Regions from separate parts of the Desulfovibrio intestinivivus genome, predicted to be linked through region 2. Evidence: riboswitches for the same ligand, from Rfam matches in the RefSeq annotation. Region 2 holds a riboswitch; each other region holds the start of a gene.
What was found. Region 2 has a riboswitch for cobalamin ahead of metE (5-methyltetrahydropteroyltriglutamate--homocysteine S-methyltransferase). Riboswitches for the same ligand answer to the same signal wherever they lie in the genome.

Region 1 (7,654 bases), 1.9 Mb from region 2:
ATTTCATGATAAAACAGAGGACGCGTCAGATCGCGTCTGCGGGCAACCTCCAGGTGTCCCTTCCTGCGGCGGTATTCAGACGGCAGCATGCCCAGATGCGCCCGAAAAGCGCGCGTAAATGCGTCCACGCTATCGTAGCCCGCGCAAAGGGCTATCTGGGTGACAGATTCAGGGGAATGCCCAAGCTGCATGGCGGCGCGCTCCAGCAGCAGACGGCGCACGTATGCCGCAACGCTCTCGCCCACCATGGATGAAAATATCCGGTGAAAGTGATAGGGCGAAAAACAGGCTATGCGCGCCAGCTCTTCCAGGTTTGGCCTGTCATCAAGGTGCTGCTCAATGTGGCGCAGCACAAGGCCTATACGCTGCTGGTAGGTAAGTGTTTCCATTCATTCTCCCATCTAGATTCTTGCCGCCAAGGGGCACGGCGGGCAGAAGCGCAAAAAAAGTCGAGCGAATTTTCGCCAGCAGGAACATGCTGACCCGACACAATATATCCCCGCAAGGAGTAACTATGAACGAATTTGAAATAAAAGTTGTGGATTTTCCGGCCAAGCCGCTTATGGGCATCAAAGTGCGTACCAATATGGCAAGAGCCAAGGAAGACTGCCAGGCCCTATGGCAGAACTTCTGTCCGCAAATGCCCCAAATTTATGGCAAGGAAAGCTACGGCGTTTCCATCATGCTCAATGCCCAGGATTTTGATTACTGGGCCGCCGTTGAGGCTGACGAACAGGTTCCGTCAGGCATAGAAACAACCAGCATTCCGTCCGGCTCCTACGCCCGCTGCACTGTGCCGAATCTGGAAAGCATCGGTGCGGGATACATGTTCATGTACCAGACATGGCTTGGCGGGCAGCAGGAATGGAAACTGAACGAGCAGGCCCCCTGCTTTGAATTGTACCCTACGGACTGGAATCCGAGTATGCCCTTTGATCTGTTTATGCCGGTCAAGCGTTAGATTCCGCCGCCCGGCGGAGTTGGGACGCATGCGCGGCGCGCGGCCTCACCCGAGAGACACTACGGTTGTCTTTCTTCTGCCCTTCGGGCACGGGATTCCGCCGTCCGGCGGCGTTGGGGACGCCTGCGCGGCGTGGTCGCGCCCGAGAGGCACTAAGCTTATCTTTTTTCTGCCCTTTGGGCACGGGATTCCGCCGTCCGGCGGGGTTGGGGACGCCTGTGCGGCGCGCAGCAAGGCGGGGCCGGTTATGGGGCTATGCCCCCTTCTCGGCCCCCCTTGCATCCCCCCCGAAGCACCCCCTGAGGCTTTCAGCTTCCGCAAAACGGCGAGGGCAACGCGGCTATAGCTGCGGGAGCTTCCCTCACTCGCGTTGCTCGCTCAGGTGATCTCCCTCCGCGCCGCGTTAATGCCAGAGTCCGCTTTCGCTTTGAATATGAGTCCGTTTCAGCCAACAATTTCAGTCCCCGTCGAAGATTAAGCAACTACGGGTAAAAAAGAATTCCACCCCTCCATCAGGGCGGGGCATGGAGTCGCCTTCCTTATACTCGCCGGAGCAAGGCGGAGGCGATGGCTGGTGTTGGACTAATTTGCAAAATACGCATTTAGGGCGCAAAAGTCGGGTTTGCGTAAATCAGCCTGACAGGCTCACCCACCCGGCAAAAACTTTTCTTCTATATTTGCCTTTTCTTTCCCTGCCTTTTTGTCTTTCCCCCTGCCCGTCATCAGGAGCTGGTCGTGAAGTTGCCTTCCTTAAACTCGCCGAAGCGGACGCGGAGGCGATGGTTGGTGTTGGGCGAATTTGCAAAATACGCATTTTTCTGGACTGACAAGGAAAAGTCCTGTTTTTGAGCGCAGCGTACTCAAGTACGTGAGCATCAAAAACAGGACTTTAACGCAGTCAGGCCAAAAAAGTCGGGTTTGCGTAAATCAGCCTGACAGGCTCACCCCGCCATCAAATTTTTCCTCTACCCCCAGCCCTTCACACTGCCACAGGGCTACACCTGCGGCTTACGGCTCAGAATCAACGACATATAGGGCGGAGTCTCGCCCGCAGCACAAGCTCCGCCAAGCCCCAGACAGACCTTCTCCGCTGGCTGCTCCACATGACTCGCCAGGACGCACGACTCCAGTCTGTTAGTAGCGCCCAAGGCTTCCGCAATGGCCGGCAGGTTGCGATAGGCCTTGAGAATCACAGCAGTATCACTCTGTTGCAATGAATCTTCCAGACTCTCCCGACTGTTGATGCCCGGTATGATGCGCAAGGTCTCGCCGTTTTCGCACAACACGGTGCGGGTGCGGGCAGCTGCCGCCTGAAAGGACGTGATGCCGGGAATGACCTCCACCGCCAGATGCGGCGCGCATTCGCCAAGTGTCCGCATGAGATAGCCAAATGTACTGTACACCAGCGGATCGCCAATGGTCAGAAAAGCGGCGCTCTGCCCACTTTCCAGCACGTCTCTGGTGGTCTGGGCCGCTACGCGCCACGCCTCACGCAGCACGGAACGGTCGCGCGTCATGGGAAATTCCAGCCGCAACACGCGCACATCGGCCCGCAGATGCGGGCGCGCCGTGTCCAGCGCCGCTGAAAAATCATTGCGGGGCGAGGCTGCCGCAAGGATAACATCCACCTCGCCCAACACCCTGACTGCCCGCAGGGTCAAAAGATCAGGCGCGCCGGGGCCGACGCCCACGCCGTAGAGAATTCCGTTCATTATCTGCTCTCTTTACAATGCTCTGAAATATTTATGGGATCAGCGATGCAGCCAGCTATCCAGCTCTTCCGCCGCATCCAGGGCGCGGGGGCCGGGGCGGGCAAAACGCTCTTCGTCCACCACGAGCACGCGCCCGGCGCGCTGAGCGCGCAAATCCCTGTAGTGATCACGCTCAGCCAAGGGCGTTGGCTCAGGATTCATGGGGCCTTTCTGAATAATGTACGCATCCGGGTCTGCCGCAATCAGGGCTTCTTCGCTGTAGCGCACCAGCTTTTTGCTGTCGTTCACCACGTTTTCGCCCCCGGCAAGGGCCAGTATCTCGCTGCTGATACCGCCGCGTCCGGCAGCCAGAAGATTGGGATAACGCACCTCATAAAAAACACGCGCCACGGGCTTGCCCGCATTGCGTCTGCGCAATGCCTGCATTCGGATCTTCCAGTCGTTTACGAGAACCTGGGCTTTATCCTCGCGTCCGGCAAGCCGCCCCAGGGTTTCCGTAACTTCAAACAGCCGCTCAAAGGAATTTACTTCAAATGTCAGCACCTTGAGGCCCAAAGAACGCAAATTTTCGGTCTGGGTCTGGGCTTCGCTGCGGCCCTCAAGCTGCAAAACCACATCCGGCTGCTGCGCCAGCACAAGCTCGGCATTGGGGCGCATGTGCGTGCCAATGGCAGGCAGGGCCGCAAGCTCCGGCAGATTACCGTCCGCAGCTGTGCGCGCCACCAAAAGGTCGCCAGCGCCCAGGGCCAGAAAAATTTCGTTGAACGCTCCGTACAGGGCGATCACCCTTTTGACGGGTTGCGCAAAGGTTACTGTCGCGCCAGTGTCGTCCGTGATGACAATGGGTGCGGAATCACGGCGCTCGCTGTTTTCAGAGTTAGCCGCCTGCGCTCCTGCCGGGAATAGAACCAGACTGAACATCAGACACAACGTCATCAACAGAGGCCGCCGGGACAGCAGATTTTCCCCCGCTCCACGGGCCTGTTGCGCTGGCAAGCAGGGCCTGAGGCAGCCCCCACCGAGGGTGGGGCAACACGCAGATGGGTATGTTGTAAAGCGCACCGAGATTCTCCTCTGTAAAAACCTTTGCTACCGGCCCGTCAAAAACCAGATTTCCGTCCCGCAGCCCCATAAGACGCGTGGCATAGAGGGCGGCCAGATTGCAGTCGTGCACGGCCATGAGCACGCAGGCTCCGGCGGCGCGGCGGCGCTCAAGCAGGTCGAACAGATCAACCATGCGCGCCCAGTCCAGCCCTGCGGCCAGTTCGTCCAGCAGCAGGAGCGGGCTTTCCTGCGCAAGGGCGCGGGCAAGCAAAACCCTTTGCAGCTCGCCGCCCGAAAGTTCTGTGAGCCTGCGCTGTGCCAGCGGCGCGGCCCCGGTTTCTTCAAGCGCCCGGTCTGCCGCCGCATAGTCTTCCCGCCCGTAGGCCCCTAGCCACGAAAGATGGGCAAAACGCCCGAGCAGCACCATCTGCCGTGCGGTAAGGCCCTGCGGCAACTGCCCCCGCTGCGGCACCACCGCCACCATGCGGGCGCGCTCGCGCGGCTTCAATGCCGCCAGCGGACGCCCCTGAATCTCAATGGCGCCAGCCTGCGGCATCAGCACCCCAGAAAGGACGCGCAGCAGCGTTGTTTTGCCGCTGCCATTGGGGCCAAGCAGGGCGGCGCACTCCCCGGCGTGCAGGGTAAAGCCCGCCTCGTGCAGCACGCTCTGCCCGCCGTATCCGGCGCGCACCCCGGCAATACGCAGCACAGGCGGTGCTGTGCGCCCCTCATGGCGAATATCTTGGTCAGGCCGCAGCATCAGCGCCTCCGCACCAGCAGGGCAAAAAACGGCCCGCCAAGCAAGGCCGTGACCACGCCCACGGGCAATTCCTGCCCACCAGAAAGCACGCAACGGGCCAGCACATCCGCCCAGACCAGCAGCACACCACCGCCGAAAAAGGCCGCAGCCAGCAAGGGGCCGTGCCCCCAGCCCAGCAGCAAACGCAACACGTGCGGCACCACCAGCCCCACAAATCCGATCACCCCGGCCACGGCCACGCAGCCAGCGGTCATGCAGCTTGCTCCGGCCAGCAGCCACAGGCGGGCGCGGCCCACATCAAGGCCTGTCTGAGCGGCCTGCTCATCGCCAAGGGCAAGTACGTCCAGGGAGCGCCAGCCAAAGGCCGTTGCCAGCAATCCCGGTACAAGGGTTGCCAGCAAGAGGGGCAGACTGCTCCAGCCCCGGCCCTGAAAGGAACCCATGATCCAGAACACGATGCTGGTTACGGATTCCTCGTTGAGGGCCTTCACAAGGGCCACCAGCGCCCCCAAAAATGCGGCCACGGCAATGCCCGCAAGAATAACGCTCTCCCGGCTGAACGCGCCGTCGCCGCGCCCCAGCCACAGTGCGCAGCCAAGAGCTGCCAGCGCGCCGATCAGGGCAGCAGGGGCCACCAGCCCGGCATGACTGAAGCCAGCCAGCCCAGGCACATTGCCCAACCACGAAATACTCCCCAGCATGACCACCAGCGGCCCGCCAAGGGCTATAGCCATGCTGGCCCCGCAGGCAGCCCCGGCGGAAATGCCCAGAGTAAAGGGATCAGCCAACGGATTGCGCAACACGCCCTGCAATGCCGCCCCGGCCATAGCCAGAGCGCCGCCGCACAGGGCGGCCAGACACACCCGGGCAAGCCGGATGCTCACCACAACCCCGGTCAGGGCCGGATCATCAGGCGCAGGCGCAAAGCCTGCCAATGCCGCCAAAGCGCGAAACACGCTCTGCGCGCTCAAGGGCACAGGCCCCGGCAAACAGGCCAGCGGCAGCGAAACAAGCCACACGACCACAAGACCGGTAAAAACCGGCCACAGCCTGCGGGATTGCGGGTAGGAGGAAGGAGAAGATTCGGTCGTTCTGGTCATGCCAGCCCTCTGGCCGTAGCCTGCGGGGGCGAACGCGGGCCAAAGCGTTGGCTGACCTCAGGGGTCAGACCCTTGCCCAGTGGTGGCCTGCGCCACACGGGCATAAAAAAAGCCTCTTCCACTCGTGGTGGAAGAGGCCCGTATTTCCTCTGTCCTGCCGGCAAAAACCCGTTGCCGTGGGGCGGCCAATGCCGCACCGTGGTGCCGTCATTCCATGACTGCGCACCTTGGGGCATGGCAGGTCTTCCGGCTTGGTTCCCCTGCTCCGGCCTTCCCGTTTCCAGTGGCGCAAGATGGAGCAAGGTTAAGAACCTTACGGCGGCGGGTCCGCTCCCGTTTTTCACGGGATTCCCTTTTCAAGCCGGTCTACCCGGCTACCAATGCCGCCAACACTCTAGGCGTGGCCTTGCGGCCTGTCAATGGCTCAGGCTGCTATCCACACAAGGCTGGCCTGACGGCCCGAGCGTCTGGCGCAGCGGTAGGAAAAAAACTGCTCGTTGTTGCTGGCGGTGCAGATGTCCAGCCCATAGATGTTGCGTGACAAAAGGCCCGCGCGCTCAAGCTGGTGCCGCGTGAGACCCCACAAATCCATGGTTTTGCTGCTGGCGTCAAACCAGGGCAGGTAAGGATCGCCCCACTCCTTGTCAAAATTGACAAATTCCGCCTTGCCCGGCCCAAGGCTGGGGCCGCGCACAGCCAACAGATCGTGCGGTTCAAGGCCGTAACGCTCGCAGAAGCGGGCCACGCCCGTGATGGGGAAATCGCAGCGGTTGCCGCGCCAGCCCGCATGCATGGCGGCGATATATGCACCGCTTTTGTGGGCAATGAGGATGGGCTGGCAATCTGCCGTTTTGATGAGCAGCCCAAGGCCGGGACGCGCTGTGGCCATGCCGTCGCCTTCCGCCGTAACGGCTGTTTCGCAGGCCACGGCTTCCGGCTCAAAAACAAAACCATCGCCGTGCACCTGCATCAGCTCGGCCCAGGCGGTCATGCCCTGCGGGCGCAGGCCTTCCAGCATGCTGCGGCGGTTGGCAATGACGTGCTCGGGGTTATCCTGCACGGTAAAAGCAATGTTGCCGCCGCCAAACTCGCCAAGGCTCACGCCTCCGGCGCGGGTCTGAAAGGCGCAGCGCACCTGCGGAACACCGGGAAATACAAAGGGGATATAGCTTACAGACACAGCATACGCTCTTCAGTACATATATAGTTGACCCGCTGGTCCCAGGGGGCCAGGGGCAGGGATTCCACAAGCTGAAATTCAAAGCACAGGCCCACGCGGGGGCAGGTGAATCCTTTTTCCAGAAAGCGGTCGTAATAGCCGCCGCCATAGCCCAGGCGTCCGCCAGTGAGATCAAAGGCCACGCCGGGCAGGAGCGCAAGGTCGGGGGCAAGGGGGTGTGCCCCTGCGCCACTGCCGCCCGCAGCTTCCGGCCCGAAACCGGGCAGGGAATCGCGCGGTTCAAGCAGACCCAGGGGGCCGGGCCGCAAATGATCCGGGCCGCTGCACGCCACAAAATCCATAAATCCCGGTTCGCTGCGCCGCACACGCGGCAGCCACACGAGCATACCGGCCTGCCATGCCGCGCGCAGCAGGGCTTGCGTACCAAGCTCGCCCCTAACCCCCACATAGAGGGCCACGGAGCGGGCATTCTTCCACAGGATGGATTCCATCAGTCTGCTCTGGGCCGCTTCGCTACGGATTTCGGCCAACTGGAGCGACTGCTCCGCCCGCAGATGGCGCATAACTTTACGCACATCGTTTCTGGCCTGAGCCGTAGCATCGGGCAGCTCGCCAGAAAGATTGCCCGCCAAACACGTTGGCGGAGCGTCCGGCTGGTTCACTGGCTGGCTGGGCGGCACAGGCGCGGGGGACGTGGCATTGGAGGGCAAGCGGCTCTTTCCTTGTAGTGCAATGTGTGGCATTCTCAACACCTGCGCCACTGTAACAAAGGAAGCAACACCATGCCAAGCGCCGACTCTCAGGATTTTCTCTGGATCGCCGTGGGCGACATCCACGACGAACCTGAACGTTTTGCCCAGATACCGGAACTCTCGCAGGCTGACGGCATTATCGTTA
Region 2 (7,654 bases):
AACCCCTGTGCTGCGCACGCGGGGCGGCAACAGCTCCGGGTACATGGAATATGACCCAGCCTGGCACAGGGCATAAGGGATCATGGTGGTAACCAGTGCAAATATGGCCATGCCAAAGCTCTTGCCCATTATTGAGTAGCAGGGATAGCTCAGCACAATATAGCAGACGTAGCAGGCCACCAGCGTTTTAACAGGGCCTACGCGGTCTGTGATGAGGCCGAACACGGGTATGAAGAGGGCCGCGCAGGTCACGGCTATCAGCACGATAAAACCAACTTCGGTGGCAGGCATTTTCAGCACTGTGCGCATATAGATGGCGACATACACGGTACCGCAATACGTGCCCACATTCTGAACCAGAGAGTACATGAACAGCTTGCACAGTGAAGCAGGGTACTGACCTATCAGCTCCTTAATGGGGGCCTCAGAAAGCTTGCCCTCATTCTTCATGTTGGTGAAATCGGGAGTATCCTCGATTTTGAGACGCATCCAGAGGCAACCGAGCATGAGGGGCATGGCCACCAGAAAGGGTACACGCCAGGCCCAGCTTGCGCTTTCGCCAACAAACAGATAGGCGGCCAGTCCGGTAAGGCCAGCGGCCCCGGCCTTGCCCAAATTGGCCACGCTGGGCACAAAGGAAAGATACAGGGAGCGGCGTTCTGCGGGTGCCCATTCACGAATGTACGAAGCCGCGCTGCCTATCTCGCCCCCGGCGGAAAATCCTTGCAATATGCGGCAAAGAATCAGCAGGATAGGCGCAGCAATGCCTATCTGATCGTAGGTGGGCAGGCAGCCGATGGCCGTACAGGCCACACCGATAAGCACCACCGTAGCCACAAGCGAAAATTTTCGCCCGTAGCGGTCACCGATGTGCCCGAAAAACAGGCCGCCCAAAGGCCGGACAATAAAGGCCAGACCAAACACGGCCAAGGTGGAGAGCAATGAAACCGTGGGATTGTCGCTGGGAAAAAATTCCTTGGATATGCGGGCGGCGCAGTAACCGTATACTGAAAAATCATAATATTCCAAAAAGGTACCGAATGCGGCGGCCGCAGTGGCCTTTTTTGCTTCACGCAACTTTTGTTCTTCAACCGGCGAGGTTGTATCCGTCTGAGTCATAGCGGAATCCTTTTCGGTAACAGGCTAAAACAAAAAGCTATACCGCATAGGGATAGAGCGGTTTTTCACCGTGCAACACGGCAAGCACATCGTCCACAACCGTATTGCCAACGCGCACAAGCGATTCGTGCGTACTGCCGCCTATATGCAGGGTGCCAATAAAGTTGGGTAATTGCAGGAGAGGATTTTCCATGGTGGGGGGTTCCTGCACAAATACGTCGCTGGCAGCGCCGTAAATAGTCTTGCGCACCAAGGCCTCATAAAGGGCAGATTCGTCAATAACCCCGCCGCGCGCGGTGCTGACGATAACGGCCGTGGGCTTGCAGCAGGCAAACTGCGCGGAGCCTATGAGGCCTCTGGTCGTTTCGGTAAGTGGTACGCTCACGCTGATGTAGTCTGCCTCGCACAGCATGCTTTCAAGAGTTTCATGCAAGTGCACGCCGCGCTCCTTCGCTGTGGCCCCTTTCATATAGGGGTCGTAGGCATGAACCTCCATGCCGAACCCATTCACGGCAATCTGCGCCACGCGTGAACCTATATTGCCGAAGCCTACAAGACCAAGCGACTTCCCGGAAATCTCAAGGCCTGTAAGAGTTGCGGGGGCTATGCGCTCTGCCCCTCGGCGTATGTGCTCCATATTGTCGCGCAGCTTGCGGGCAGTGGCGAGAATAAAGCCAAAAACCAGTTCGGCTACTGAATTTACGTTGCTCAGCGGGGTATACACAACAGGTATGCCCCGCTCCTTGGCTGTGACCAGATCAATGGCGTTCACGCCAACGCCGTGCTTGCCGATAACCTTCAGCCCCGGTGCAGCAAGAATCTGCTCGCGCGTGACGGACGCGGCGCGCACAATGACCGCATCCGCTCGGGAAAGGTCGTTTTTTTCCGGATCATCCCACGCCACTACTTCCGCCACAGCACGCAGTTTGCGCATGGCGCTTTCGTCTATGGGTTCTATGACATGAACTCTCATGGTGTCCTCCCTATGAAACATGGCGAATGCATTCTTGCGCCAAAAAGCAAGAGACATGCCAGTAGAGTCCAGTGGTTGCAGACAGGCGCACACACCTTAAAAAACTCATTAATTACAGCGTATTACAATACTAAAACAGTATTCATCCTTCAGGCTACCTCCAGAATACCGGCGGGTTCAGAATGATGTGTTGCATCTATCTGTTTCATTTATGTTTCACTTGATATACCATGTATCAAAAGGAAACAATTTGCAGATGGAGACGTCCATGGTTCATATCCGCAGGGAAGACATTCTGTTCATCACCCCAAGCGAACCGATTACCAACACTATCAGCAACATTTTCAGCCGCATCGGCGAGAGCTTTCTTGTTTATGAAGCAGCGCTGGAAGATGCAGTGCGCCTTGCCCAAAGCCATATCGACCAGGGGCAGGCCATGGTTGTAGTCAGCAACGGCGGCACGGCTGCCCTGCTTAAAGAAGCCCTCAAAACGCATGTGCTGGAGCTAAGGTATACGAGCGTGGACATGCTGCGCGCGGTCAACCGCGCCTTTGGCCTTGCGGATAAAATCGCGGTGGTGGGATTTGAATCCTTCACCTACAACGCTCTTGCCCTAAAGGATTTTTTTGAAAAACCGGTGATTGTGGAAACCCTGACGGATCTTGCCGATATATCGGAAAGACTGCGGCAGCTCATTGCCAGAGGCGTAAAGGCCTTTGTGGGCGGCTCGCCCGTGGTAAACGCCGCACGGGCTCTTGGCGCGCAGGGCGTACACATCGACATGGATCCGCGCGTCATTCAGGACGCCATTGAAGAGGGCAAGCGCATTGTTTCGCTCCAGAAGGAAAAAGACCTGCGCCTCGGCACAATTAATGCCCTGCTCAACTCCATCAACGATGGCATTATCGGCATTGATGCCTCGGGGCATATTTCTGAGATAAACCGCATCGGCCTTGAGCTGCTTGGCCTGCGGCGGCAAGATGTGGTGGGGCGCGACGTGCGCGAGGTTTTGGGCATGCCCTGGGAATCCTGCATCCAGACGCCTGAAAACGAGCAAGCCTCCGAGGTATGCCTGATAGGCGGCAATTCTCTGGCTGTTACCAGTGTGCCCATCCACGTGAACGGGCACAGCCGGGGCGCGGTGCTTACGTTGCAGGAAGTGCGGCGCATCCAGTCTCTGGAGCAGCGGGTGCGCAAACGGGTACGTGATTCTGGGCATGTGGCCAAAAGCACCTTTGCCGATGTGGTGGGAAAATCGGAATCACTGGAAAAAGCAAAAAAGCGGGCCTTTACCTATGCGCAGTCCGAAAGCACTGTCCTCATTTACGGCAAAACAGGAACAGGCAAGGAGCTATTTGCGCAGTCTATCCACAATGCCAGCGCCAGGGCAGACAGCCCCTTTGTGGCCGTAAACTGCGCCGCTCTGCCAGAAAACCTGCTTGAGAGCGAGCTGTTCGGCTATGTGCGGGGGGCGTTCACTGGTGCCAGCGAAAGCGGCAAAATGGGTCTTTTTGAAATGGCCCACTGCGGCACCATTTTTCTGGATGAAATAAGCGAAATGCCTTTACCCCTGCAATGTCGCCTGCTGCGAGTCCTACAGGAAAAAGAGGTTTCGCGCGTGGGCGACAACAAGGTAACGCCGGTGGATGTGCGCATTATCGCGGCCACCAACCGCAATCTGGCGAAAGAAGTTCAGGCGGGAAGGTTCAGGGAAGACCTGTACTACAGACTGGCGGTGCTCATTCTGGAGCTTCCCCCGCTGGTGGAACGCTTGGGGGATGTCGGCCTGCTGGCGCGGTTCATACTGCACAGAAAATCCAAAGAACAGCACAAACCCATGCCAAGAATAGATCCACGGGGAATGGCGCTTCTGGAAACTATCCCCTGGCCGGGCAATGTACGGCAACTGGCCAATGTTCTGGAGCGAGCCATGGTTATTGCCACGCATGGTGTGCTTTCTGAAGACATCATGGCCGATTCCCTGCGCAGCTGTCACCCATACGAACAGACATGCTCAAACGACGTTGCCCCAGTTGTCAGCCAACAGGACTCCTCTGCCGCCAGCCTTTATGCTCTGGAAGCACGCGCCCTGCGCGACATGTTGCGGCAATGCGGCGGAAACAGAAAAGAAACTGCGCTCCGGTTGGGCATTGGGCGCGCTACGCTTTGGAGAAAAATGAAAAAGTTCGGCCTGTTCGAGCAGGATACTTTGCCCGAAACCAGGGAGGAACCTGAATGGGAAAACAAGCAATAGCACCGGATACAACCATCTGTGCATAGGCCCGCTATCCCACTACTCTGCTCTTCTATGAATCTGCTCCGCTTCATTCTGGTGCTCCTATGGCAGGAGCACTACCTTTCAATGCATATCTTTAGGGGGGCGATTTTAGGCCACAGCATGTGGGTATTGCACAAAGGCGACTGTTGACGAAAAGAACAAAACTATATATCAATTTATCCAGATATTGTGATTAGAAACGGAAGGCAGTGAAAATCTGCCGCGGGCGCGCCACTGTAACCGGCATTTACCTGGGTCATGGTCACTGTTTGCAATTGCAAATGGGAAGGCCAGACTGCCACAGGCCGGAAGCCAGGAGACGACTTGTCACAATTGCTGCGATTGGCGCAGCACGGCAGTACTGTCTCGCGTACAGGCAAATGCCCGGCCTGACGGATGCCCCGCATCCTGTTCTGGACGAACGTGAAATGGACTGCCCTTTCAACTTCTATTGAAAGGAGCATCCCCATGAAAACCCACATTCTCGGGTTTCCATCAATCGGCAGACAAAGAGAGCTGAAACAAGCCCTTGAGTCTTTCTGGGACGGTACCCGTTCCGCCCAATCCCTTATTGAAGTCGCAAACGACCTGAAAAAGCGACACTGGCGCATCCAGCGCGATGCTGGCCTTGCTTATGTGACCACCGGAGATTTTTCGCTTTATGACCGCATGCTCGATATCACTTGCATGCTCGGTGCAGTGCCCGCAAGGTTTGCCGCGGACAAGGCCGACTCACCGCTAGAGAGATACTTCAGCCTTGCGCGGGGTGACGCCCTGCGCAATGTTCCGCCCTTGGAAATGACCAAGTGGTTCGACACCAACTACCACTACCTTGTACCAGAATTTGAAGGCGATGCGCCCTGGCAGGAGGGTAAGCATCCTGTACTGGCAGACACGCTCCTGGCCCGGGATCTGGGCTTTGCGCCCAAGCCAGCCATGATCGGGCCTTTTACCTGGCTGACGCTGGCAAAATCGCGGCACGAGGCACACAAATGGTCGCGCCTTGAGAGCATTGTCTTGGTGTACGCCAATCTGCTGGCCTCGCTCGCCCCTCTCTGCGACAGTATCCAGATAGAAGAACCCGTGCTGAGCACAGAGTTGCTGCCCCCGGCTGCGGTCAGGCGCTTTACCGAAATATACGCGGGTCTCAACGCCGCCTGCGGCAACAGGCTGATGCTCACAACATACTTTGGGCCGCTTGAAAAAAATCTCGCGCTGGCGGTGGATTCCGGCTGCGCGGTGCTGCATGTGGATATGGTACGCGGCAGGGATGAGCTGGGCAAAATCATGGCCGCCATCCCTGATAATATGGCGCTTTCGCTTGGAGCAGTGAACGGGCGTAATATCTGGAAGACGGATTTTGCCCGGATATTGCCGTGCATTGCGCAAGCAACAGCGGCTTTGGGCAGCGAACGGATTCTTGTCGGCTCAAGCTGCTCCTTGCTGCACTCGCCCGTGGATCTGGAGGCAGAAACAGCCCTGCCAGACCATATCCGTCACCGCATGGCCTTTGCGGTGCAAAAATGTGCGGAAGTTGCAAACCTTGGGAAAATTGCGGAACAGGCTAATTCCGAAGGATTGCAGCGCAATACGGCAGACCCGCATGATGCCGCAGCGCATCCCGATCAGTATGTTGAAACTGTGCGGCAGCGGGTTGCCGCCGTCGCCCCTTCGCAACTGCACCGCCAATCCAGCTATCCCGCCCGCAAAAAAGCGCAAGGCTGGCTTGCCTTGCCTCCCCTGCCCACTACGACCATCGGGTCGTTTCCTCAAACGGCAGAAATACGCAAAACCCGGCGCGACTTCAAAAACGGTAGCATAAACGAAGCCGCATACACGGCAGCCATGCAAAATGAGATCCGCCATTGCATTGAAAAGCAGGAACAGCTGGGTCTGGACGTACTGGTGCATGGCGAAGCGGAACGCAACGACATGGTTGAATACTTCGGTCAACAACTGGGAGGATTCTGCTTTACGCAGAACGGCTGGGTGCAGAGCTACGGCAGCCGTTGCGTTAAACCGCCCGTAATCTACGGTGATGTGTACCGCAAAAAGCCCATGACCGTAGCCTGGATACGCTATGCGCAGTCGCTCACGCAAAAGCCGGTCAAGGGCATGCTCACAGGCCCGGTGACCATTCTGTGCTGGAGCTTTGTACGGGACGACCTCCCGCGGGCAGAAGTGTGCAAGCAGATTGCCTTTGCTATCCGAGACGAAGTTCTTGATCTGGAAAAGGCTGGCGTGCGCATCATCCAGATTGACGAGGCCGCCCTGCGCGAGGGTATGCCCCTGACTCGCGCAGCAGCGGAAGATTATCTTCATTGGGCCGTGGAGGCTTTCAGGCTGGCTACCTCAAGCGTTGCCGACAGCACGCAGATACACACGCACATGTGCTACAGCGAGTTCAACGCCATTCTGCCCTGGATTGCCCAGATGGACGCCGATGTCATCAGCATAGAATCCAGCCGCAGCGGCATGGAGCTTCTGGAGGCTTTTGACAGGTTCAACTACTCCAACGAGGTCGGCCCCGGCGTGTACGATATCCACAGCCCACGCGTGCCTTCAACGGAAGAAATGATCGAACTGCTGCACCGCGCACTCAGGCACATTCCAGCGGAAAAACTGTGGGTTAACCCTGATTGCGGCCTGAAAACACGCCAGTGGGATGAAGCGTACCCGTCGCTGGAAAACATGGTTGAAGCCGCAAAAACTGTTCGCGCCACGCTGGCGTAACCGAACATAAAGGATAAATAAATGAAGGCTGAAAAAAACACCGTAGATTTTTGGAACAAACCTCCTTTCCGCGCTGACCACGTGGGCAGCTTTCTGCGCCCGGAATCCATAAAAAAGGCCAGAAAACAACTGCAAGACAAAGAAATCACCCCCGATGATCTGCGCAAGGTGGAAGACGAGGCCATCCGTAAGTTGGTAGAAAAACAGAAACAGTGCGGGCTCAAGGCCGTTACCGATGGCGAATTTCGCCGCAGTTGGTGGCATCTGGATTTTTTTGCTGGGCTTCAGGGCATTCAAAAAACGGCTACCAGCAAGGGCTTTATTTTTCACGGCGTACACACCAAGGCCGAAAGCGTTGAGCTGGCTGGCCCGGTGGGCTTTTCCAACCACCCCATGCTGCGTGATTTTGCCTTTCTTAAATCCTGCGCTGGCGAGCACACGGCCAAAATGACCATTCCTTCACCAGCCATGCTCCACTTTGTTCTGGCTATCCGCAACGAGCAGTTTACCCTGCCCAATTTCTATGGGTCTGAAAACGCGTTGCTGGAAGA
Region 3 (7,654 bases), 110 kb from region 2:
AGGCCTTGATGGGGCAGTACACCGGCACGTGGAACGAGTTGGTGTAGTAATCCCTGTCAGTGATGCCGGGGATGCTGCCGAACTTTTCCTTGTCGAGATTGACAAAGCGCCCGCTCAGGCTTTCCGCCGGGGTGGCGATGAGTGAAAAATTGAGCCCTGTCTTTTCAGCTTCGTCATCGCACCGCTTGCGCAGATGCGTAACAATCTCAATGCCAAGCTTCTGGGCATCTTCGCTTTCGCCGTGGTGCTGGCCCACAAGAGCCTTGAGCGTTTCGGCAAGGCCGATAAAGCCCACGGTCAGTGTGCCGTGCTTGAGCACTTCTTCAATGCTGTCGTCCCAACCCAGTTTGTCGGAATCAAGCCAGATGCCCTCGCCCATGAGGAAGGGATAGTTACGCACCTTTTTGGCGCTCTGGATCTTGAGCCGGTGCAGCAACTGGCGGAACACCAGATCGATCTTGTCGTCCAGCAGAGCGTAGAAACGGCTGATATCACCGCGCGCATCCAGCCCAAGCCGGGGAAGGTTGATGGACGTAAAGCTCAGATTACCGCGACCGCACGTAACCTGCCTGTCCTTGTCGTACACGTTGCCAAGCACACGTGTGCGGCAGCCCATGTACGCCACTTCCGTATTATAGTCGTCCGGATGGTAGTACTGGAGGTTGTACGGCGCATCAAGAAAGCTGAAATTGGGGAAGAGCCGCATGGCGGAAACATCCATAGCCTGCTTGAAAAGATCGTAGTTGGGATCTTCGGGATTATAGTTGACCCCGGACTTCACCTTGAAAATCTGCACGGGGAAAATGGAGGTTTCCCCATTGCCAAGCCCGGCCTTGGTGGCGCGCAGCAAGTTTTTGACAACTATGCGGCCCTCGGCAGAAACATCCGTGCCGTAGTTGATGGAGCTGAAAGGCACCTGCGCGCCTGCGCGGGAATTCATGGTGTTCAGGTTGTGGATCAGGGCTTCCATGGCCTGATAGGTGCGGCGCTCTGTGTATTTGAAGGCTTCGCCGGCAGCATAGGCATGCGCGCGCGTTACAAGTTCGCGCTGGGCCTCGGGGGCAGCCGCCACAAGAGCTTCTCCAAAGGCATCGCAGGTGCCAAGGCGTGGGCCTTCGGGCAACAGTGCGATGGTTTCTCTGGCGGCGTCAATGGCTGCCTGCTCTTCCAGATTCTGGGCAATGCGCAAAAAGGCGGCAAAGGCGCGCTCATATTCCTTGCGGTAGGTTTTGATAACGCCTTCGGCCATGGCAAAGTCAAAATGCGGCACACTCTGGCCGCCGTGCATTTCATTCTGGTTGGCCTGAATGGCAATGCAGGCAAGGGCCGAGTAGCTCTCAATGGAATTGGGCTCGCGCAAATGCCCGTGCCCCGTGGAAAAACCATTTTTAAACAGGGGGATAAGGTCAATCTGGCAGCACGTTTCCGTGAGCATGTAAAAATCTTTGTCGTGAATGTGGATATCGCCGTTAAGATGCGCGGCAGATGCATCCTTGGGCAGAATGTAGTTATCGATGAAGAATTTTGAGCCCTCGGAACCATACTTGAGCATGGTGCCCATGGCCGTATCGCCATCGATATTGGCGTTCTCGCGCTTGATGTCTTCCTGCAGGGCCGGGGAATACGTAAGTTTTTTATAGATATCCATGAGATACGATTCCGCATTACGGATTTTCGTATGCTCGGCCCGGTACAGAATGTAAGCCTTGGCGCTTTTGGCGTAGTCGTACTGAATCAGGGTTTCTTCAACAACATCCTGAATTTCTTCCACATGCTTGAGGCAGCGCGACTCCAGCTTTTTGCACACCTTTTCGGTGACAAACAGCAGGTCAGTGGGGGACATGTCTTCACCGCCAACTGCCTGATTGGCCTTGGTGATGGCATTGAGAATCTTGACCGAATCAAAAGGCACTTCCGTGCCGTCGCGCTTAATAATGCTGGCGAGCATGAACTTCGCTCCAAACGTGTGGGCTATGAACAAAAAGGGCGCCCGAACAAAACGGGCGGAGAGGCCATCAATGGCCTTTTTCTGACGGTTCATCTGCAAAAGCCCGTTGCAGATGCTCCACTTTCTTAGAACGGTTGAAAGTAGGTCTTCCGGCTTGCCTGCCGCTTTTCGGCCTTCCCGGTTTTATCCAGTGACACGCGAGGAAAAGCGGTTTTGAACAGGCACACGGCGGCGGGTCCGCTCCCGAATTTCACGGGAATTCCCTATTAAGCTCCATGGCGCTTTCAATGTCTAGAAAATCTCAAAAGAATTGCACCCTGTCAATAAATGCACGCAAAAAAGCTCTCCTAGTGCCGTAGCAACACTGCGAATTCACTATTGAATTTTCTTGCCTGCCCATTTTTTCACTACATCAAGGCCGCAAAACAGTGAGGGCGGGAACAAAAAAGTTCGCCCTGACTAGAGCCAGATCAGGCAACCTGACCCGCAACATGTGTGGCTTTGATTGGCGTTGCTGGAACATTTCGTCATGAATTCAGGCATCATGCCCGCATGGCGCTGCCGCCCAGGCACCGGCACTGCGACCGCAGCCGATACCTGGCGAGCTTTCCTCAGAAAGCAGTTCCCGTAACGCAGACAAGAACTTACTCTACCCACGCCGGGTTTTCAAGACGGCCTCCCCCACGTAAGGGGACTTACCTCGGACTTGACATTTTTATTTGCCCGCCCCTTGCCGAAGATATCGTTTATAAAAACTTTTTTTGTACGCGCAAACAGTGATTGAGCATTTCGTAACAGCCAAGCAACACAAGGGGCCGCATCGGCCCAACTCCGCTTCCACCGCCAATTTGCAGGGAAGCGCAATCGGATACCCGATGCAGCCCGTCAATAAACCCGAAACGCCGCCTACGGCAGCAGGATCATGTTGTAGAGGTTCTTGTCGTCCAGATACTTCTGCGCCACAGCCTGAATATCCGCAGGGGTCAGCTTGGCTGCTTTGTCGATGAGCGACTTGCTGAAATCGCGGGGCAGGCCCAGCACGGCGTCTGTGGCGGCCACGCCCGCGCGGGAATCAAGGCTTTGCTTGTCGCGGTAGTATTCGCCAAGCAGGCGGTTGGCCCCGGCCTCGAGCAGTTCCGTAGGCAGGGGTTTTGCCTTGATATCAGCAATAATCTTGGCAAAGCCTTCACGCGCCTGCGCCACCTTGTCAGGCGTAGTGCCAATATAAAAAGCCATCATGCCAGCCTGAGGCATGGCGCGGTAAAATGCCGTGACCGTGTACCCAAGGCCCTGCTCATCGCGCATCTGGCTGAACAGCAGGCCGCTCTGCCCGGAAAGCACAGACTGCAAAAGCATGAGTGCCGGGGCGTCCGGGCTGGTGTAGGGCACAGCCTTGAACATCTGGAGCACGTGGGCCTGATTGCGCCCCGGCAGATGCAGATCAAGGTTGCGGGCATCACCCCACGAGGGGGCGGGCAAGGAGAAATCCTTTTTGTCTGGCGCGGGCAATGTGCGGGCAAAGGCCAGCACGGCCTCGCGGTCAAAATCGCCTGCCACTGCCAGCACCCAGGGCTGCACGAGCTGCTTGTCCCAGAACGAGCGTACATCCTTGGGCGTAAACTTGGAAAGGTTCGCTTCCGTCCCCAGGCTGTCGTAGCCGTAGGGCTGCCCGCCGGGGAAGATGAAGGGATTCACGCGCGAGAACAGGAAGGAGGTGGGCCTGTCTGCCCGCTGGCGGATGGCGGCCTTCATGTTTTCCGCTTCACGCTTGATTTCCTTGGCTTCAAAGCGGGGCTTGCCCAGAACCTCGCCCAGCATGGAGAAATAATCGGCATTGAACCGGGCCGGGCCGGTCAGGGACACGGTAAAGGTTTGCAGGCCCGCCTTGGCGGAGAGTGATGCCGCGCGGTCGGCGAAATAGCGTTCCATGGCCTGGGCGTCCAGTTTGCCGCTGCCATCGCCAAGGGTGCTGGCCGTCAGTTCTGCCAGCCCTTGCTGGTCAGGCTTCAGCAGGGCGTTGCCGCCGGGCAGCATGAGATCAACCGCCACATAGGGCACAGTGGCATCAGGAATAAGAATGACGGTACGTCCCTGCCCCAGATCGACCACTTCCTGCTGACCCGCACTGGCCGAAGCCTGCTGCGCAGTTTTGGCAGCGGCGCTGCCGGGCCAGTTCTTTTGCAGCACGGCTTCCAGATCGGGCAGCTTGGCATTCTCAGGCGCGAGCACACGCACCCGCGCCCTGCTGGGGTCAAACCAGAGGTCAATGGCCTGCTGCACCTGCGGCTGCGAAACATTACGCTGGGTGAAGCGCAGATTTTGTTCCGCCACATCGCCGCCCAGTTCAAACTGGACGCTGCCCAGCCAGGAGGCCAGACCGTTGAGCGTTTCCGCCGAGCGGTCCATGCTGTCTTCAAGATTGTAGCGGGCGCGCTTGAGGGCCTCGGGTTTGAAGTCTGCGGCCTTGAGTTTGGCAAGATCTGTGGTCAGCCCCTGCCAGAAGGCCTCCAGCTTTTCCGGGGCCATATTGGCTGTAATGTACAGCATGCCCGCGCGCGCAAGGCTCATGTTGCCCACGCTGATGCTGTCCACAAGCTGCTTTTCATACTCGTATTTGCGGCTCAGCAGCGAGGTGCCGTCGCCGCCAAGCAGGTAGCTCAGCACGTCCAGATCCACAGAGCGCAGGTCCCGCAAGGCTGGCGCAGGAAAGGCCATGCCCAGATAGACCTTGTTCCAGGGGCCGCGCACCACTTCAACACGCTGACCGCCGGGGGCAGTAAGCAAATCGACCTGCGGCGGCGTAACAGCATCGTTGGTGTTGGCCATGCCGCCAAAAAGTTCCTGCGCGTGATGCATCACAGCTTGCGGATCAATATCGCCCGCCACCAGCAGCATCATGTTTTGCGGCTGATACCAGCGCTTCACATAGGCGCGAAGGTCATCGGCAGTGATGGCGCGCACGGTTTCCTTAAAACCAATGATGGGTCGCCCGTAGGGGGTGTTCTGGAGTGTGGACACCTGCAGGCTTTCAAACAGCCTGCTCATGGGCGAATCCTGATCGCGCTCAAGCTCGGAAATCACCACTTCTTTTTCCGACTCCAGCTCCTTGGGATCCAGAGAGGCCTGAAAGGCCATTTCTTTCACCACGTCCATGCCCATACGCCAGTGGGCGGCGGGCATGTCCGTCATGTACCATGTCTTGTCAAAGCTGGTGGCCGCGTTGAGGTAGCCGCCAAGGGCTTCCACATCGCGCGCCACCTGGCCCTTGGGCCGATGCTCTGTACCTTTGAAGACCATGTGCTCAAGCAGATGGCTGATGCCAGCCTGCTTGGCGTCCTCATTGGCCGACCCGGTGCGCACGTAAAGGCGCGTTGCCACCAGAGGAAAGCGGCTGTCCTTGATGATATACACGGAAAGCCCGTTGGGCAGTTTGGTCAGGGTTCGCTGTTCGCCCGGAGCCGCAGAGGCCGCGCCAGCCAGCAAGGCCAGCAGCAGGGGCAATAACAGAAGTATGCGTTGCATGTTTGCTCCTTATGGATTTGCAGTCGCAAGGGTGCAGCGGCGATGGATTGCCCCGCCCTGCTCCCGGACTGTTTTAACCGACTTGAATACTAATACCCCCGGCACGGGGTGGCAAGCTGCTGTCTTTTACCAAACCCGTCGGCCCGGCTTCATGAGGTCGTGGCCATGTTGAATTTGCCGAAGTTTTCAGCAACAAAAAACCGGCAGTCATGTGATCGCCGGTTTGAGCGCTGATCAGATCAACGCTGTTTGTAATCAGGAGAAGGTCTAGCCGCCGAGGTAGGCGTCCTTGACCTTGGGGTTTTCAAGCAGTTCGCGTCCAGGGCCTTCAAGCACGACCCTGCCAACTTCAAGAATGTAGGCATAGTGCGCCACAGAAAGCGCCGCAAAGGCGTTCTGCTCCACCAGCAGGACGGTTTTACCTTCTTCGTTGATGCGCTTGACGATGTCGAAAATTTCGCGCACCAGCAGCGGGGCAAGCCCCAGCGAAGGCTCGTCAAGCATGAGCAGATCGGGGCGGCTCATGAGCGCGCGGCCCACGGCCAGCATCTGCTGCTCGCCGCCGGAGAGCGTACCGCCTTTCTGCCAGAGACGTTCCTTGAGTCGTGGAAACAAGCTGTAAACCCACTCGATATCATGGGCTATTTCTGCCTTGTCGCTGCGCGAATACGCGCCCAGGTGCAGGTTTTCCTCCACCGTCAGATGGGGCAGGATACGCCGCCCTTCCGGCGAAAGAGAAATGCCCTTGCGCACCATGTCTTCAGGCTTGAGGCCCATGAGCGAAGCCGGGGCATCGCCCTCGTGCCGGGTCAGCAGAATGTCGCCGCTGATAGTTTTGTTCAGGCCGGCAATGGAGCGGATAATACTGCTCTTGCCCGCGCCGTTGGCCCCGATAAGCGTCACAATGCTGCCGCGCGGGATATTCAGGCTTACGCCCTGAACGGCCTGAATGCCGCCGTAGCGCACATGGAGATTACGAATTTCAAGCATGATGCACCCTGTCCATATGTCGGTCTGCACCGGAAGAGCTTTCCGGGCATGTCTATCTGCTGCGTATGGCCGTTTGCTCCTGCACAGGAGCGGCAAACAGCGCCTTTGCAAGCCGCAACGGGCAGCGGGAGCAAGGCTCCGCCGCCCTGGTCACGGCTAAATGACTTTTTCCAGCGAGGCGTCCTCACCCAGATAGGCGCGGATAACCACGGGGTTGTTGCGTATGGCTTCCGGCTCGCCCTCGGCGATCAAGGCGCCGTATTCCATGACCCAGATGTACTGGCACACGCCCATGACGACCTTCATGTCATGCTCGATCAGCAGGATGGTGAGGTCGAATTCGTCACGGATATGGCCGATAAAATGCATGAGATCCAGGCTTTCCTGCGGATTCATGCCCGCTGCGGGTTCATCAAGCAGCAACAGTTTTGGCTCTGTGGCCAGAGCGCGGGCAATCTCAAGCCTGCGCTGCGCGCCGTATGGCAGGCTGCCCGCCTGATCGTTGAGGTTGCCGCTCAGGTTTACCCGATCGGCAAGCTGCTTGCTTTTTTCCACAATGGCCGCTTCTTCCTTATAAAAAGCGGGAATCCCCAGAGGGGCCATCCACCAGGGGCAGCGGCGGCGCACATGACAGCCGACCATGATGTTTTCAAGCACGGTCATCTGCTGCGACAGACGGATGTTCTGGAAAGTGCGGGCCATGCCCATGCGGCAGATTTCCGAGGGGCCAAGACCCTTCACGCTCTTGCCGTCAAAAACCACGTCGCCTTCCTGAGGCGTGTAAAAACCGCTCAGAACGTTGAATGCGGTGGTTTTGCCGGCGCCGTTGGGGCCGATAATGCCCGCGATGGCACCCTTGGGCAGGGCGATGGAAAGATCGCTCACGGCGGTCACGCCGCCAAAGCGCATGGTCACGTCCTTGGCCAGCAGCAGCGCGCCCTCGTAATTGGGAGCCTTGGGCAGATTAAAACCGCTCATGCCTTGCCCCTCCTGAAGAACGCGCCCATTGATTTCCAGGTCAGCTCACGGGTTCCCATGATGCCCTCGCGCCGATAAAGAATAATGGCCAGCAGCACCAGCGAAAACACCACCATACGCATGCCGGGGATGCCGGGGATTTCAATAAAGCCCAGATCCATGGGTTCTTCAATGGCGCGCAGCCATTCAAGCAGGATGGTGATGACCGTGGCGCCG

Region 1: it holds a riboswitch for cobalamin, as region 2 does, so the genes downstream of both, ACUZ9P_RS02070 (FecCD family ABC transporter permease) here and metE (5-methyltetrahydropteroyltriglutamate--homocysteine S-methyltransferase) in region 2, are expected to answer to the same signal.
Region 3: it holds a riboswitch for cobalamin, as region 2 does, so the genes downstream of both, ACUZ9P_RS10890 (anaerobic ribonucleoside triphosphate reductase) here and metE (5-methyltetrahydropteroyltriglutamate--homocysteine S-methyltransferase) in region 2, are expected to answer to the same signal.

The regions. Positions count from the first base shown of each region.
Region 1 covers NZ_JBRBQT010000001.1:489,004-496,657, forward strand. The annotation lists gene ACUZ9P_RS02045 (AraC family transcriptional regulator) at 1-389, opposite strand, end outside; gene ACUZ9P_RS02050 (GyrI-like domain-containing protein) at 515-961, shown strand; gene cobI (precorrin-2 C(20)-methyltransferase) at 1,957-2,673, opposite strand; gene ACUZ9P_RS02060 (ABC transporter substrate-binding protein) at 2,713-3,594, opposite strand; gene ACUZ9P_RS02065 (ABC transporter ATP-binding protein) at 3,551-4,477, opposite strand; gene ACUZ9P_RS02070 (FecCD family ABC transporter permease) at 4,477-5,577, opposite strand; cobalamin riboswitch at 5,797-5,975, opposite strand; gene ACUZ9P_RS02075 (polyphenol oxidase family protein) at 6,002-6,757, opposite strand; gene ACUZ9P_RS02080 (5-formyltetrahydrofolate cyclo-ligase) at 6,748-7,500, opposite strand; gene ACUZ9P_RS02085 (metallophosphoesterase) at 7,540-7,654, shown strand, end outside.
Region 2 covers NZ_JBRBQT010000001.1:2,421,584-2,429,237, reverse strand. The annotation lists gene ACUZ9P_RS10520 (MFS transporter) at 1-1,119, opposite strand, end outside; gene ACUZ9P_RS10515 (hydroxyacid dehydrogenase) at 1,157-2,092, opposite strand; gene ACUZ9P_RS10510 (sigma 54-interacting transcriptional regulator) at 2,361-4,346, shown strand; cobalamin riboswitch at 4,544-4,716, shown strand; gene metE (5-methyltetrahydropteroyltriglutamate--homocysteine S-methyltransferase) at 4,839-7,103, shown strand; gene ACUZ9P_RS10500 (5-methyltetrahydropteroyltriglutamate--homocysteine S-methyltransferase) at 7,125-7,654, shown strand, end outside.
Region 3 covers NZ_JBRBQT010000001.1:2,527,543-2,535,196, reverse strand. The annotation lists gene ACUZ9P_RS10890 (anaerobic ribonucleoside triphosphate reductase) at 1-1,948, opposite strand, end outside; cobalamin riboswitch at 2,071-2,249, opposite strand; gene ACUZ9P_RS10885 (M16 family metallopeptidase) at 2,855-5,470, opposite strand; gene ACUZ9P_RS10880 (ABC transporter ATP-binding protein) at 5,738-6,460, opposite strand; gene ACUZ9P_RS10875 (ABC transporter ATP-binding protein) at 6,617-7,438, opposite strand; gene ACUZ9P_RS10870 (branched-chain amino acid ABC transporter permease) at 7,435-7,654, opposite strand, start outside.